Regions from separate parts of the Pseudonocardia sp. ICBG601 genome, predicted to be linked through region 1. Evidence: riboswitches for the same ligand, from Rfam matches in the RefSeq annotation. Region 1 holds a riboswitch; the other holds the start of a gene.
What was found. A riboswitch is a leader RNA that binds a small molecule or an ion and turns the genes downstream of it on or off. The one in region 1 is predicted to bind S-adenosylmethionine.

Region 1 (8,093 bases):
AGCACCTGCGGGAGCTTGCCCGCCTTCCAGCGCGGCACGTCGTCGACGAGCTGGGTGGGGTGGCGGGCCGCCGGTCAGGTCGGCGGCGATCTCCTCGGCGCGCGCGTCGCGGCCCGCCGGGTACCGGCCGAGCCAGACCAGCCCGGCCGCGGGTGCGCCCGGCGAGACGACCTCGCCGGGGGTGAGGTAGGTCGTCGGCGAGCGCACGACGGCGCCGTACACGGTCGTGAACCGGCGCAGTGCGGCCCACTCGGTGTCCATGCCGTTCTGCAGCACGACGACCGGGAGCGACGCGGCCGCGGTGCCGCCGGCGACTGGGCGTGCGGCCCAGTGGGCCAGCGCCGCGTCGGCGTCCTGGGCCTTCGTGGCCAGCAGGAGCACGTCGTCGGCGCGCAGGGTCACCTCGTCCTGCCCGGCGACGGGCACGCCGACCCGCTGCTCCCCCTCGGGACGCAGGTACCGCAGGCCGCCGCGGAGCGCGGCGAGCTGTGCACCGCGGGCGACGAGCACGACCTGGCGCCCGGCGAGGTGCAGCTCGGCGGCCAGCGTGGCGCCGACCGCCCCGGCGCCGACCACGACGTAACGCGTCACCGCGGCACCGCCGCGACCTCGACACGGGCCAGCGGGGACCCGACACGCAGCCGCTCCAGGAACAGCACCGCGGTGGCGGCGGCGATGCGGTGGGTCGCGTCGTTGAGGGCGTCGTGCACACCGCCGGCGACGCCGACCAGCTCCCCGTCCGGGAGGGCGGCGTAGAAGTCGCGGACGTCGGCGAGCGGGCTGACCGCGTCGGCGGCGCCGTGCAGGCCGAGGACCGGCACCCCGAACGCGGCCGGGCGGGCCCGGTCGACCCAGCCGTCGGGGAGCCGGCCGGTGAGCGCGCCGCGGCGGACGGTGTCGTCGGCGTCGAGGCGGCCGCGATGGGTCGGGCAGGACGTGCGCAGCGCGAGCTCGTCGGCCCAGTCCGGTGCGCCCGGGGTGGTGTGCAGCGGGAGCCCGGCTAGCACGAGGCCGTCGATGCCGGCGGCGCCGTCGGCGACCAGCCCGGCCGCGAACAGCGCGCCGGTGTCGGAGCCGACCAGCACCCGCGGCGGCGGACCGGCCTCACCCGGCTCCTCGGACGGGGTGCGGTCGAGCAGCGAGCGGATCTGGCCCAGGGTGCGGGCGGCGTCGACGGTGGGGTCGCTGACCGCCCAGACGCGGTAGCCGTCGGCGGCGATGCGCCTGCCGAACCGCTCGTAGACCGCGGCGTGCTCGCCGCGGCCCGGGACGACGACGACGGTGCCGCGGGGACGGATGCCCTCGGGCTCGGTCCAGGACGCGAGGACCGGGGTCGTGCCGACTGCAGTCATGGAGGACTCATCTCTTTCTCGGGTGACGTCGTCTCGGGTGACGCCGGAGGACACCGGCCCGGGGAGGGCCGGCGGAGGGCGACCGGGGCCGCGCGCTCCGGACGGGTCGCGACCGACCCGTGGTTCAGCGGGCCGGACAGGCCGCGGAGCAGACGGTGCCGTGGTCGACGACCCGGCGACGCGTGAACCCGCCGTCACGGCACGCGACCGCGGCCGGAACGTGCCGGCCGGGGGTCGCGAAGCGCGGGCGGGTCATGCCCACCATCACAGACGGCCGGGGCGCCCGGGTCCAACGACGAATGCGCATCACAACCGATCGCGATCCGCGATCATTGTCGGTAGCCTCGGTACCGTGCCCGCCGTCCTCGACATCACCGCGCTGCGGAGCATCGTCGCCGTCGCCGACCAGGGCGGGTTCCACCGCGCGGCGCAGTCCCTGACGTTGTCCCAGTCCGCGGTCAGCCAGCACGTCCGTCGCCTGGAGAAGGCCGTCGGACGCCCGCTGGTCCGCAAGGACGGCCGGGTCAGCCGGTTCACCGCCGAGGGCGAGGCGCTGCTCGGCGAGGCCCGTCGCATCCTGGCCGCCCACGACGACGCACTGCGCCGTCTCGGCGTCGGCGACACCCGCGAGTCCCTGGTGCTGGGCTCCACCGAGCACGCCGCGGACGAGCTGCTGCCCCGGGTCATGGAGCGGCTGCAGGAGGTGTTCCCCGGCACCGCGGTGCGCTTCCGACTCGACCGCTCCAGCCGGCTGAACGACGCCGTCGACCGCGGCACGCTCGATCTGGCGATGTACATCGGCGACGTGGTCGACGGCCCCGGCGTCGCCGCCGGGGCGATCCCGCTGACCTGGTACGCGGCGCCGGGCTGGCGTCGTCCCGCGGACGGTCCGGTGCCGCTGGTCGTGATCGACTCGCCGTGCACCATCCGGCGCCGCGCCCTGCAGACGCTGTCCGCCGCCGGGATGGCGGCGACCGTCGTCGGGGAGGCCGCCTACCTCGCCGGGGTGCTGAACGCGGTGCGCGGTGGTCTGGGGGTCGCGCTCGTCGCCGGGCTGGGCGACCCACCCGAGGGGCTGGAGGAGTGCACCGACCTGCCCGGGGCGCCGTCCGAGCCGCTGCACCTGCGGGTCCGGGCCGGGGCCGACCCCCGGCTGGTCGAGACGGCCAGCGCGGCGCTGGCCGCGGTGCTGCCGCCGGCCGGGGACCACCCGCCCCCGGCCGGCTGACCGCGCGTCGCTCAGGACGCCGCCCGGCGCGGCAGCCCGGGCGGGTTGATCCGGGAGTCCTGCAGCGCCTCGTTCTCCAGGTGCCACCGCGCCAGCACCTCGCCGTACTTGCCGCTCGCGATGAGCGCGTCGATCGCCTCGTGGATCGGGCCGACCAGCCCGTCGCCGCGGCGGGTCATGGCCGCGATGTCGGCCTGCACTCCCCCGCCGCCGCCGTTGAGCGAGCCGACCGCCTTCGTCGTGCTACCGGTGGCGACGTGGTAGGCGACGCCGGGGTTCGGGCCGAGGTAGGCGTCGAGGCGTCCGGAGTCCAGGGCGAGGTAGTAGTCACCGGTGTTCTGGTAGTACTGGATCGTCGCCGGTGCGACCCCCGCGGCCTCGTTCTGCCGGTTCCACTCGACCAGGATCTGCTCCTGGTTGGTGCCGGGTGAGACGCCGATGGTGAGCCCGGAGATGTCGGCGGGCTTCTCGATCCGCTCCACCCTCCCCGCGTTGCGGGCCTCGAAGGTGACGGTGTCGACGCGGTAGGTCGCGAAGTCGTACTTGTCCTTGCGCTCCTCGGTCACGGTGATGTTGGAGAACCCCGCGTCGTAGGTGGGGGACTCGACGCCGAGGAACAGGTTCTCCCACGACGTCGGCTGCAGGTCGAGCCGCAGCCCGAGCGTGTCCGCGACGAGCTGGGCCAGGTCCGGCTCGACGCCGATGACGGTGCGGTCGTCGTCGGCGCGGAAGGACAGCGGCGGGTTACCGCTGCCGGTGGTGGCCACGGTGAGCTTTCCCGACTCGCGGACCGCGGCGGGGACCGTCGCGGCGATGGCCTCGATGCGGTCCGCACGGACGCGGTTCTGCTCCGGGCTGGTGTTCACCGCCGTCCCGGGGTCCACCGGGGCGGCCTGGTCGGGATCGGCGCCGGAGCAGCCGACGGCGGCGACCAGGGGCAGGACGAGGGCGACGGCCGCGAGGCGCAGGTGGCGCAGCGGCCGGGGGATCCGGGACATCGATACTCCTGTGGGGAGGTCGGCGCAGACCGGGGTCAGCGCAGGACCGCGCCGAGGAAGGCGCGGGTACGGGGTTCACGCGGGGTGTCGAGCACCGCGGCGGGCGGGCCGGACTCGACGACGCGGCCCTCGTCGAGGAACACGACGGTGTCGGCGACCTCGCGGGCGAAGCCGATCTCGTGGGTGACCACGACCATCGTCGTGCCGTCCCGGGCGAGATCGGAGATGACCTCGAGGACCTCGCCGACGAGCTCCGGGTCGAGCGCGGAGGTCGGTTCGTCGAACAGCAGCAGCTGCGGGTGCAGGGCGAGCGCGCGGGCGATCGCGACGCGCTGCTGCTGACCGCCCGACAGCCGCCGCGGGTACTCGTCGGCCTTGTCGGCGAGCCCGACCCGGGCGAGCAGCTCACGGGCCTCGGCGTGGACGGTGGCACGGTCGCGGCGTTGCGCCGACAGCGGCGCCTCGACGACGTTCTCCAGCACCGTCAGGTGGGCGAACAGGTTGAAGCTCTGGAACACGAAGCCGATCCGGCTGCGCCGGCGCAGGATGCGCCGCTCCGGCAGCTCGTGCAACCGGTCGCCGACCCGCCGGTAGCCGATCAGCTCGCCGCCGACCCGGACCGTGCCGCGGTCGACCTTCTCCAGGTGGTTGATGGTGCGCAGCAGGGTGGACTTGCCCGACCCGGACGGCCCGATGACGACGGTGACCTCGCCGGGGGCGACGGTCAGGTCGACCCCGCGCAGCACCGGCAGCGGACCGAAGCTCTTGTGCACCCCGCGCAGCTCCACCATCGGGACAGTGCCGGCGGCGGTCATGCCGTGGCCCCCCGCCGGCGCCGTCCGGACACCGCGGCCCGCGCGCGTTGCAACGGGGTCGGTGGCAGCGTGCGCTGCGCGCCGCGGGCGTAGTACCGCTCGACGTAGAACTGGCCGACCGACAGCGCGCTGGTCAGCACCAGGTACCAGACGGCGGCGACAAGCAGCATCGGGATGACCCGTCCGGTCCGGGTGTAGATGACCTGCACCTGGTAGAAGAGCTCGGACAGCGCCATGATGTAGACCACCGAGGTGCCCTTGACCAGGCCGATCAGCTCGTTCGCCGCGGTCGGGACGATGATCCGCATCGCCTGCGGCAGCTGGATCCGCCGGAACCGGCGCCAGGCCGGGATGCCGAGCGCGGTGGCGGCCTCCAGCTGGCCGGCGTCGACGCCCAGGAACCCCGAGCGCACGACCTCGGCGGCGTAGGCGGCCTGGTGCAGGCCGAGCCCCAGCACCGCCGCGGTGACCGGGCTGACCAGCTCCATCGTGCCGAACTCGACGAACGACGGCCCGAACGGGATGCCGATCGAGAGCCGGTCGTAGAGCAGGGCGAGGTTGTACCAGAACAGCAGCTGCAGGATCAGCGGCACGGACCGGAAGATCCAGATGTAGGTCCAGCTGACCGAGCGCAGCAGCGGGTTGGGCGAGAGCCGCATCACCGCGAGCACCGTGCCGAGCACGAACCCGACGACGATGCCGAGCACCGTGAGCTGCAGCGTCAGCAGCACCGCGTTCACGATGGACGGGGCGAACAGGTAGCGGCCGACGGTCGGCCAGTCCCAGGCCGGGTTGGTGACCAGCGCGTTGACCGCCATCGCGGCCAGGACCGCCACCACCGCGGTCCCCGCCCACCGCCACGGGTGCCGGGCCGGGACGACCCGCAGGCCGGCGGCGTCGTCCCCGGTGGGCGGGACGGCGCCCGGGGCGGCCCGGGCCTCGGTGCGGCTGCTCACGCGAAGCCCCCGGTCAGGTACTTCTCGAACGGGTGCGGCCCGACCGTCTCCGGGTGCAGGGTCCGGTCGTAGAGCGGCGTGTAGCCCGCGGCGAGGTAGAGGTGGCGGGCCTCGGGCTGGCGCGGACCGGTCGTCAGGTAGATGCGCCGGTAGCCGCGGGCGGCGATCGTGTCCTCCAGCTCGGTGAGCACCCGGCGGGCCAGGCCGCGGCGGCGGTACGCCGAGCCGGTCCAGATCCGCTTGAGCTCGGCGGTGTCGGAGTCCCACCGGCGGAAGGCGCCCCCCGCGACGGGGGTACCGCCGTCGAGCAGCAGGACCACCCCGCCGGACGGTGGGGCGAACCGGCTCGCCTCGCGGAGGGTCTCGGCGTCGAGGTCGCCGAGGGTGTGGCCGTAGCGGACGCCGTACTCCTGGTCGAGCTCGACCAGCATCGGGCGGACGAGCGGGTCGGTGTAGGCGACCCAGCGGACCTCCGGACGGGCGGAGGTGGTGGGCGGAGCGGGGTGGAGCGCGGTCACGGTGGGGACCTCTCGGTGCGAGCGCTGCCCTCGGGCAGGCGGGGACCGGCCGCCCGCGGTGGCGGGCGGTCCGGTGCGGGGCACGGGTGGAGAGGTCAGCGACAGAGCGCGGCGCCGGTGCGGCACAGGTCGACGTGCCGGCGACGGACCCAGCGCAGCCGGATCCGGGCCCGCTGCCCGGCGTCGGGCCGGTGTCTCGCGGGGCGGTGGGGCATCGGGGTCTCCCATCGGACCCGGCGGTAGCACCCTGCCCGGAACGGGGCGGGTTGCTGCGGCGTCGACGAGCCGGGACTCTCGACCGCTCTGGATGGACCTCACCACTGCAGCCGACGCACCGATCCGGTGTCAAGCGCGGACCGGGAGCCGAGGAACACCGCCTCATCGGCGGAGTGGGTGACGAACACGCTGGTCCGGCCGGTCTCGTGGCTGACCCGGCGCACGTCGTCCTGCAGGCGTTCGCGGGTGAGCGCGTCGAGCGCACCGAAGGGCTCGTCGAGCAGCAGCAGGTCCCGGTCGGCGGCCAGCGCCCTGGCGATCGCGACCCGCTGCTGCTGGCCGCCGGAGATCTCCCAGATCCGCCGGTCCGCGACACCGGTGAGCCCGACCCGCTCCAGCAGCCCCTCGCGGGCCACGGGACGGTCGGACGGGTTCGCCCCCGCGTACTTCAGGGCGAGGTCGACGTTGCCGCCGACGCTGCGCCACGGGAACAGCCGCGGCTGCTGGAACACCACGCCGGCGCCGACACCCGGCTCGGGTGCCCGGCCGGCGACGGTCAGCGTCCCGTCGGTGGGCCGCTCGAACCCGGCGACCAGCCGGAGCAGAGTCGACTTGCCGCAGCCCGAGGCCCCGACCAGCACCAGGAACTCGCCGCGCTCGACGGTCAGGTCGAGCGGTCCGAGCGCGTGGACCCGGTCCCGGCGGCCCGGGTAGGAGTGCCCGAGCCCGGACGCGGCGATCGCCGGCACTCCCTCCCCCGCCACGGCCCCGGTGTCGGGGTCCGTATCGGTGTCGGCGTCGGTGTCAGCGTCGGTGTCAGCCTGCGGCGAGGACATCCGGGAGACCCTTCGTGTAGATCGCCTTCTGGAAGGTCGCGAGGTCCGGCGCCGTGGGGATCTGCTTCTGCGCGGCGAGGAACTGGGCGGCGCTCTGCAGGTTCTGGGCGAGGTTGCCCGGGGCGCCGTCGGTGCCGAGCCACTCGGCGGAGGCCAGCTCCTGCGGGGACAGGAACACGCCCTGCTTCAGCTGGGACGCGGCGTTCTCGGGGGTCGTGCCGATCTCGGCGGCGACGGCCTGCGCGGCGGCCTGCGGGTCGTTGCGCACGGTCTCCAGGGCGCGGGCCTCGACCTTGCGCCAGGTGTCGACGACCTCGGGGTGCTGCTCGGCGAACGGGGTGGAGACCACCCCCAGGTCGAGGGTCGGCTTGCCGGCCGTGGCCAGCTCGCGGCTGGTGACCAGGGTCTTCCCGGTCTTGCGGAGCTCGTCGAGGGTCGGCAGCCAGGTGTAGACGGCGTCGACGTCGCCGCGCTCCCAGGCAGCCAGCGCGGCCTGCGGCTGCAGGTCGATCAGCTGCACGTCGGTGGGCTTCAGACCGGCGCGGTCCAGGGCGGCGAGCAGGCTGTAGTGCGAGGTGGACGCGAACGCGGTGGCGACCCGCTTGCCGCGCAACCCCGCGACGTCGGTGATCCCGGTGGCGTTGCGGGCGACGAGCGCCTCGTTGTCGCCGGCGACGTCGAGCACGAACGCGACCTGGTACGGGATGTTCAGCGGCGCGGAGAGCCCGCGGGCGACCGGGCTGGACCCGATCGCACCGAAGTCCAGCTCACCGGCGACGAACGCGGTGTTGATGTCCGCGCCGGAGTCGAACTTGGTCCACTGCACGTTCCAGTCGGGCAGGGCGTCCTCCAGCCAGCGGTTGTGCTTGGCGACCAGGTCGCCGCTGGGGAAGCTCTGGTAGGCGATGCGGATGGTCGGCTTGCCGGAGTCCTGCCCGGCAGGGCCGACGGCGCAGCCGGCGAGGACGCCGACGGCCAGCAGGCCCACGAGCAGTGCGGTCAGTCGGGTGCGGGTGGTCATGCTCGTCCCCTCCACGGAACGGTGCGGCGCTCGACGGCGCGCAGCAGCGCGTCGATCACCAGGCCGGAGATGCCGATCGCGAAGATGCCGACGAGCACGACCGGGGTGTTGTTGTAGTTGCTGGCGTCCTTGACCATCCCGCCGATGCCGGGA
Region 2 (7,611 bases), on a different contig from region 1:
CTCGACCGGCTCGGTGCGGCATGACCGGCGCACGGCCCGAGGGCTTCCGGTCCGGGTTCGCCTGCTTCGTCGGCAGGCCCAACGCCGGCAAGTCGACCCTGACCAACGCGCTGGTCGGGGAGAAGATCGTGATCACCTCCTCGCGCCCGCAGACCACCCGGCACGCGATCCGCGGGATCGTGCACCGACCGGACGCCCAGATCGTCCTGGTCGACACCCCGGGGCTGCACCGCCCCCGGACCCTGCTCGGGTCGCGGCTCAACGACCTGGTGCGCGAGACGTGGTCCGAGGTCGACGTCGTCGGGTTCTGCGTGCCCGCCAACGAGAAGGTCGGCAAGGGTGACCGGTTCATCGCCGAGGAGCTGGGCCGGATCGCCGCGCACACCCCGGTGGTCGCCGTCGTCACCAAGACCGACACCGCCCGCCCCGAGCAGGTCGCCGAGCGGCTCACCGAGGTGGCGGCGCTGATGGACTTCGCCGAGGTCGTGCCGACCTCGGCGCGGTCGGGCTTCCAGGTATCGCTGCTGTCGGACCTGCTGGTCGGGCTGCTGCCGGAGGGGCCGCAGCTCTACCCGGACGGCGACCTCACCGACGAGCCGACCGACGTGCTCGTGGCCGAGCTCGTGCGGGAGGCGGCGCTGGAGGGCGTGCGCGACGAGCTGCCGCACTCGATCGCCGTCGTCGTCGAGGAGACGATCGAGAAGAAGGACCTGCTGGAGATCTACGCGATCATCTACGTCGAGCGGTCCAGCCAGAAGGGCATCGTGATCGGCAAGGGCGGTGCCCGGCTCAAGCAGGTCGGCAGCGACGCCCGTCGCCAGATCGAGAAGCTGCTGGGCACCCGGGTGCACCTGGACCTGCACGTGAAGATCGCCGAGGACTGGCAGCGGGACCCGAAGCAGCTGCGCAAGCTGGGGTTCTGAGGAGAACCTAGACTGGGTGGGTGGCCCAGCTCTACCGCGACACCGGGATCGTGCTCCGGGTGCAGAAGCTGGGCGAGGCGGACCGGATCATCACGATGCTGACCCGTCAGCACGGCAAGATCCGGGTGGTCGCCAAGGGCGTGCGCCGCACCCGGTCGCGGTGGGGCGCCCGGCTGGAGCCGTTCAACCACGTCGACGTCCAGTGCTACACCGGGCGCACGCTCGACGTGGTCACCCAGGCCCAGACCGTCGACGCGTTCGCGCCGGCGATCGTCGCGGACTGGTCGGCCTACTCCTGCGGCTGCGCGATCCTGGAGACCGCGGACCGGCTGGTGTCCGAGGAGGGCGAGCCGAGCCTGCGGGTCTACCTGCTGCTGCTCGGTGCCACCCGGGCGCTGGCCGACGGCGCCCGCGAACCGGCCCTGGTGCTCGACGCGTTCCTGCTGCGGGCCATGAGCCATGCGGGGTGGGCGCCGTCGCTGTCGGACTGTGCGCGCTGCGCGACGCCCGGCCCGCACCGGTCGTTCACCGTCGCCGGGGGCGGCATGGTGTGCCCGCGCTGCCGCCCGCCGGGCTCGGTCCCCCCGGCCCCCGAGACGGTGGCGCTGCTCATGGCGCTGCTGCACGGCGACTGGGACACCGCCGACGCCTCGGGCACCCCGACCCGGCGGGAGGCCAGCGGCCTGGTCGCGGCGCACCTGCAGTGGCACCTGGAGCGCCAGCTGCGCTCGCTGCCCCTGGTCGACCGCCGCGCCCGGGTCCGGCCCGCCGCCGTCGTCGCGCCGGGTGCGCCGGGGACCGCCCCGGAACCGCCGGACGGCGGTGCGCCGACACCTCCGGACGCGCTGTCCGACTAGTTCGATCGGCCCGGTGTCCCGATCGGGCTGCCGTGAGCGGCCCGTATGCTTCGTCGAGCGGTTGACGTTCCCGGTGCGCCGCCCGCCGCGGTGCCGCCGGTCGCGGCGCACGGCGCTTCCGCCGACTCCACCGGGTGAACGTCGCTCAGGACAGGCAACCGGTTGCGCGGTCTCGTTATCCTCCTGTGATCGAGGGGACCCCAGCCCCGTCGGAGAGGCAGTCGTGAACCGACCCCACACACCGCCGCCGGACGACGACCACACCGCTCGCACCCATCGTCTCCCGGCCGCCACGCAGCGGATCCCGGTGCCGCCCACCCAGCAGCTGCCGGCCCGCACCGAGGTCATGCCGGAGTCCCCGCAGGACGGGCCGACCCGCGCGATGCGTCAGGTCCGGGCCCGCACCGAGGACGGCGCCTGGCCGGCCATCCCGATGCTGCCGGTGATCCGGCCCGACGAGTCCGAACCGCTGTCGGAGGTCGACCGGGTCCACGGGCACCGCGGGATGCGCCGGCTGCGCGAGACCATCGAGCGGCTGGAGGACCCGGCCGTGCCGGCCTGGCCCCAGCCCGACCAGCGCGACTGAGCCCGACCACCGCGGCCGAGCCCGGCCATCGGCCCCGACGTAGGGTCGGTGACGTGCCGTTCCAGCCTCCCGCACCGCATCCGTCCGGTGCCCGGCCCCCGGCGATCCCGCCGGAGCTGGTGCCGGGCCACGTCGCCCTCGTCATGGACGGCAACGGCCGCTGGGCCAACGCCCGTGGTCTGCCCCGCACGGAGGGGCACAAGCGGGGCGAGGCGTCGCTGATGGACGTCGCCCGCGGCTGCATCGACCTCGGTGTGCGCTGGCTGTCGGCGTACGCGTTCTCCACCGAGAACTGGCGGCGCAGCCCCGACGAGGTCCGGTTCCTGATGGGCTTCAACCGCGACGTCATCCGCCGTCGCGTCGACGAGATGGACGCGATGGGGGTCCGGGTCCGCTGGGCGGGCCGCCGCCCGCGGCTGTGGCGCTCGGTGATCAAGGAGCTGGAGATCGCCGAGGAGCGCACCCGCGGCAACGACGTGCTGAACCTGACCATGTGCGTCAACTACGGCGGCCGCGCCGAGATCGTCGACTCGGTGCGCCAGATCGCCCGGCTCGCCGCCGAGGGCCGGATCAACCCCGACAAGATCGACGAGCGGATGCTGGCCCGCCACCTCGACGAGCCGGACATGCCCGACGTCGACCTGTTCGTGCGCTCCTCGGGGGAGCAGCGGACCTCGAACTTCCTGCTCTGGCAGAGCGCCTACGCCGAGATGGTCTTCCTGGACACGCTGTTCCCCGACTTCGACCGGCGCCACATCTGGCAGGCGATCGAGATCTACGCACGCCGGGACCGGCGTTTCGGCGGGGCCGTGGACGCCGCGACGGGCGACGCCGCGACGGGGGTGACACCGTGAGCACCGATGTGATCACCGGGATGCTCGCCACCGCGAAGGGTGCGCTGGAGCGGTTCCACGACGTCACCGCCGCCGACGACGGCGCGCTGACCTTCGCCCACGGCGGCGTGCTGTGCGTGGTGCAGGGGACCGAGCTGGAGGAGGGGCTGCCCGTCCTCAACCTGACCTGCGTCGTGGCGTGGGACCTGCCGGACTCCGCCGACCCGGAGCACGACGTGCCGCGACGGGTCGGGCTCGGGGTGGGGGAGGGCCTGTTCGGCACGCCCCGGGTGGTGCGCGGCGAGCGCGGCTGGGACGTGACGCTGCGCTACGCCTTCCCCGCGGCCGGGCTGGGCGAGGGTCCGATGGGGACGCTGCTCATGCTCGTCGTGTCCTCCGCGTCGAGCATGCGGGCCGAGCTCGTCGGCGGCTGACCGGCCGGCCGGGGCGGTGCCCGCCCCGGCCGCGCGGGTCACTTCTTGCGGTTGGTGCCGAGCTCCTCGGCGATCGGGTTGACCGGGTCCACGTCCTTCGTGGACTCCGACAGCCCGGGACGGGTGTGCTCGGTGCGCCGCTGCGCGCGAAGCTGCTCGGTCTCCTCGGCCGACTCGTCCGCGGTGTCGCCCGCGGTCTGGCGCGCCGGGTCGTCGTCGGCCAGGTCCACGGCGGCCACCACGGCGGCGATCGAGGCGTAGTGCTCCTCGGCCGGCACCGCCCGCAGGGCCTCGACCGTCGCGGCGTCGGCCTCGTTGCGCTCGGCGGTCCACGCCAGGTCGTCCTTGCCGGCGGGGAACTCCAGGCCGTGCAGGGCGGTGCGGACGGCGTCGGACGTCGTCGTGCGGGTGGTCATGAGGTCACCTCTCGTCGGGATGCGTCCCGACCGGGTAGCCGCTGTGCGCCGGATGATGCATCCGGCGGGGATCAGTTCCCCGGGCCGTCCGCGGTGCCGTCCCGAGTGCCGTCCCGGGTCACCGCGTCCTCCGGGGCCGCCTCGCCGCTGCCGTCGAGGTGCACCAGCGGCAGCCCCGCCAGCTGGCCCGCGGTCATCCCGTGCGCGACGCCGAGGACGTCGTTCTGGGACTTCTTCAGCCGGGCGTCCACCAGGCCGGACAGGCTGTAGGCGACCCGGCCGAGCAGCCGGACCGTCGTCTCGTCGACGAGCGGGCGCGGGGTGGAGACGACGGCGACGCCCCGGGGCGTCCCGTCGTTGGACTGGGCCACGCCGATCGAGTACGACTCGCGCGGGTTCACGTGCCGGGAGGCGTAGTGATCGCGGAGCTTGAACACCATGTCGTGGAACCCGCTGACGTCCCCGTCGAGCTCCAGCGACGTCAGGTCGTCGGTGGTCAGCGTCTTCGTCCGGCCGGAGAAGCACCGCACGTAGCCGATCAGGGCGCCGGTCCACAGGGCCTCGACCAGCGCCGGGTCGGCGTCCACCCGCACCGGCCCGGACTCGGGCCCGCCCAGGGCGGTGACCAGGTGCTCGCAGCAGCGCAGCACGTACTGCAGGTCCTCGAAGACGGCGGCGAGCTGGGCCAGCTCGCCGGACTCCGGGACGTCGATCCGCCGGACCGTGGTGGGCGCGGGGTGCGTGTCCGTCATCGGTCAGACGCTATCCGGGGTGGCGATGCTCACGTGTCTCCATCTGAGACGGTCTGCTAGTTTCGTCGCCGAAGGTCACGAGTGCCAGCGCGAAGCCCCGGCTCGCTGGACGGCAACCCTCCTCCGCGGTGGGGTGCCCCGGGTGATGACCGGGCCGACGCGACACCCGCAGTCGGCAAGCGCGGATCCGTGCGCCACGCCGGGTCCCCGAGATCGGCCGGAGGCCCGATCATGACCCTCGCCCTGCCACGTCCCGTCCAGCACGCCCTGCCCCGCGTCGTCGGTGCGGACCTCACGGTCCCGCTCGTCGACGGCCGGTGGGCCCGCTACTGCGACCTCGACTCCGCCGCGTCGGCGCCGGCGCTGGAGCCGGTCGCTGCCCACGTCGCCGAGGTGCTGCCCTACCACGGCAGCGTGCACCGCGGCGCCGGCTGGACCTCGAAGGTCTGCACCGCGCTCGTGGAGAACGCCCGCGCCGACGTCGCCCGGTTCGTCCGGGCCCGCGCCGACGACGTCGTGGTGTTCACCCGCAACACCACCGACGCGCTCGGCCTGCTCGCCCGCGCCGTCCCCGGCCCGGTGGTGACCCTGGACCTGGAGCACCACGCGACGCTGCTGGCCTGGCGCGACCGCGAGCACCGCGTCGTGCCCGCCGCCGCCACCGTGGCGGCGACGCTCGATGCGTTGCGGGCCGAGCTCGCCGCCCGTCCCGACGCCGCGCTGGTCGCGGTCACCGGGGCGTCCAACGTGACCGGCGAGCTCCTCCCGGTCGCCGAGATCGCGCGGATCGCGCACGCCGCGGGTGCCCGGCTGTGCGTCGACGCCGCCCAGCTCGCCCCGCACCGGCGCGTCGACCTGGCCGGGTGGGACGCGGACTACGTCGCGCTGTCCGGGCACAAGCTCTACGCGCCCTACGGCGCCGGGGTCCTCGTCGGCCGCCGGGACTGGCTCGACGCCGCCGACCCGCACGTCGCGGGCGGGGGAGCGGTCCGATCCGTGTCCGTCGCCGACGGCCCGGGCGGCGGCACGGTCACGGAGTGGCTGCCGTCGCCGCAGCGGCACGAGGGCGGCACCCCGAACGTGCTCGGTGCCGCCGCGCTCGGAGCGGCTTGCCGGAGCCTGGACCCGCTGATCGACGACATCGTGCCCGCCCACGAGCGCGAGCTGGCCGACCGCCTGCACGCCGGCCTGGCGACGGTCCCCGGCCTGCGGACCCTGTCCTGCTTCGACGACGCGGGCGACCGCACCGCGACCGTCTCGTTCACCCTGGGCGAGCTGTCCGCCGGGCTGGTCGCGGCGGCGCTGTCGGCCGAGTACGGCATCGGGGTCCGCGACGGCCGGTTCTGCGCCCACCCGCTGCTGGCGCGGCTCACCGGCGGCCGCGACGCCGTGCGCGCGTCGCTGGGCCTGCGCACCGGCTCCTCCGACGTCGACCGGCTGGTCGACGCGCTGACCGATCTGGCACGGCGCGGCCCGGCCTGGACCTACGCCCTCGTCGACGGCCGGTGGGCGCCGACCCCGGACCCGCGTCCGGCGGACCCGTTCGCCCGCGACCGGGAGCTGCCCGCCGTCCCCGGCTGCGGGGACTGAGCCCGGTCTCAGCCCGCCGAGCAGCGGCCGCAGAGGCCGAAGACCTCGAGGGTGTGCGACACCTCGGTGAAGCCGTGCTTCTGGGCGACCGACTCGGTCCAGGACTCCACCGCCGGACCCTCGATCTCGACGGCGGCGCCGCACCGGCGGCACACGAGGTGATGGTGGTGGTGCTCGGTCTCGCAGCGCCGGTAGACGGCCTCGCCGGACGCGACCCGCAGCACGTCGACCTCGCCGCCGTCGGCAAGGGTCTGCAGGGTCCGGTAGACCGTGGTCAGGCCGATGCCCTCGCCGGCGCGCCGCAGCTCCTCGTGGATCTCCTGGGCGGACCGGAAGTCGTCCAGCCGGTCCAGCAGCGCGGTGACGGCGGCCCGCTGCCGGGTGGCGCGGATGCCGCGCGGCCCGGCGGTGGACCGCTCGGTGACCGCCGCCGCGGTCGTCCGGCCGGTCGTCTCCGTCACGTGTCCTCCTCGACGTGGGCGACGGCGTCCACCACGATGTGCGCCAGGTGGTCGTCCACCAGCGAATACAGCACCTCGCGGCCCTTCCGCTCGCCCTCGACCACCCCGGCGGCCTTGAGGACCCGCAGGTGCTGGCTGATCAGGGGCTGGGTGACCCCGAGCGCGTCCACCAGGTCGTGGACGCACCGCGAGTGTTCCAGCAGCTGCAGCACGATGGCGATCCGGACCGGCGCGGCGAGTGCCCGCAGCAGGTCGCCCGCGGCGGCCAGCGTGCGCGGGTCGCGGGTCGGGCCCGGCTCTGGCGCGGGGTGGTGGTCGTCGTCCGCGCCCGGGCCGACTCCCGGTGCGTGCGTGGTCTGGGCTGCGGCAGACATGTGGTGGACCCGTCCGTTCCTCCGGAGGCGGCGGCCACACCCTCCGGCGCTGCTGTGCCGTACAGGCCGCACCCGACATGGTAGGCGTGTTCGTTATCGTCGCGCCGTGCTGCTGGTCTGCCGCTTCCGCGTGTCTCCCTCCGAGGAGTCCGCGTTCACCGCGCGCGTGGCCCGCGCCCTGGAACTCCTCGCCGCCCGGCCGGCCTTCCGCGGGGGTGAGGCGGGCCGGGCGATCGAGGACGCCGGGCAGTGGGTCCTGACCGTCCGCTTCGACTCCGTCGACGCCTACCGGCGTGCCCTGGGGCCGTTCGAGGTCCGCGAGCACGTGCACCCGCTGCTGGCAGAGGCCGACACGACCACCGAGGCGACCTACGAGTCCCTGGTG

Region 2: it holds a riboswitch for S-adenosylmethionine, as region 1 does, so the genes downstream of both, KPL57_RS64395 (aminotransferase class V-fold PLP-dependent enzyme) here and KPL57_RS16605 (GNAT family N-acetyltransferase) in region 1, are expected to answer to the same signal.

The regions. Positions count from the first base shown of each region.
Region 1 covers NZ_JAHLJA010000046.1:33,100-41,192, forward strand. Annotated here, with positions in the region: gene KPL57_RS16575 (ketopantoate reductase family protein) at 1-591, opposite strand, end outside; gene KPL57_RS69755 (rhodanese-like domain-containing protein) at 1-38, opposite strand, end outside; gene KPL57_RS16580 (alpha/beta hydrolase) at 588-1,352, opposite strand; gene KPL57_RS66600 (hypothetical protein) at 1,477-1,608, opposite strand; gene KPL57_RS16585 (LysR substrate-binding domain-containing protein) at 1,705-2,580, shown strand; gene KPL57_RS16590 (ABC transporter substrate-binding protein) at 2,592-3,578, opposite strand; gene KPL57_RS16595 (amino acid ABC transporter ATP-binding protein) at 3,614-4,393, opposite strand; gene KPL57_RS16600 (amino acid ABC transporter permease) at 4,390-5,349, opposite strand; gene KPL57_RS16605 (GNAT family N-acetyltransferase) at 5,346-5,867, opposite strand; SAM riboswitch class I at 6,089-6,181, opposite strand; gene KPL57_RS16610 (ABC transporter ATP-binding protein) at 6,182-6,919, opposite strand; gene KPL57_RS16615 (glycine betaine ABC transporter substrate-binding protein) at 6,900-7,940, opposite strand; gene KPL57_RS69760 (ABC transporter permease) at 7,996-8,093, opposite strand, start outside.
Region 2 covers NZ_JAHLJA010000253.1:482-8,092, forward strand. Annotated here, with positions in the region: partial or broken gene KPL57_RS64355 (L-2-hydroxyglutarate oxidase) at 1-24, shown strand, start outside; gene era (GTPase Era) at 21-923, shown strand; gene recO (DNA repair protein RecO) at 944-1,780, shown strand; gene KPL57_RS64370 (hypothetical protein) at 2,004-2,366, shown strand; gene KPL57_RS64375 (isoprenyl transferase) at 2,420-3,220, shown strand; gene KPL57_RS64380 (hypothetical protein) at 3,241-3,633, shown strand; gene KPL57_RS64385 (DUF2795 domain-containing protein) at 3,672-4,049, opposite strand; gene KPL57_RS64390 (hypothetical protein) at 4,121-4,801, opposite strand; SAM riboswitch class IV at 4,875-4,989, shown strand; gene KPL57_RS64395 (aminotransferase class V-fold PLP-dependent enzyme) at 5,033-6,391, shown strand; gene KPL57_RS64400 (Fur family transcriptional regulator) at 6,400-6,852, opposite strand; gene KPL57_RS64405 (helix-turn-helix transcriptional regulator) at 6,849-7,226, opposite strand; gene KPL57_RS64410 (antibiotic biosynthesis monooxygenase) at 7,333-7,611, shown strand, end outside.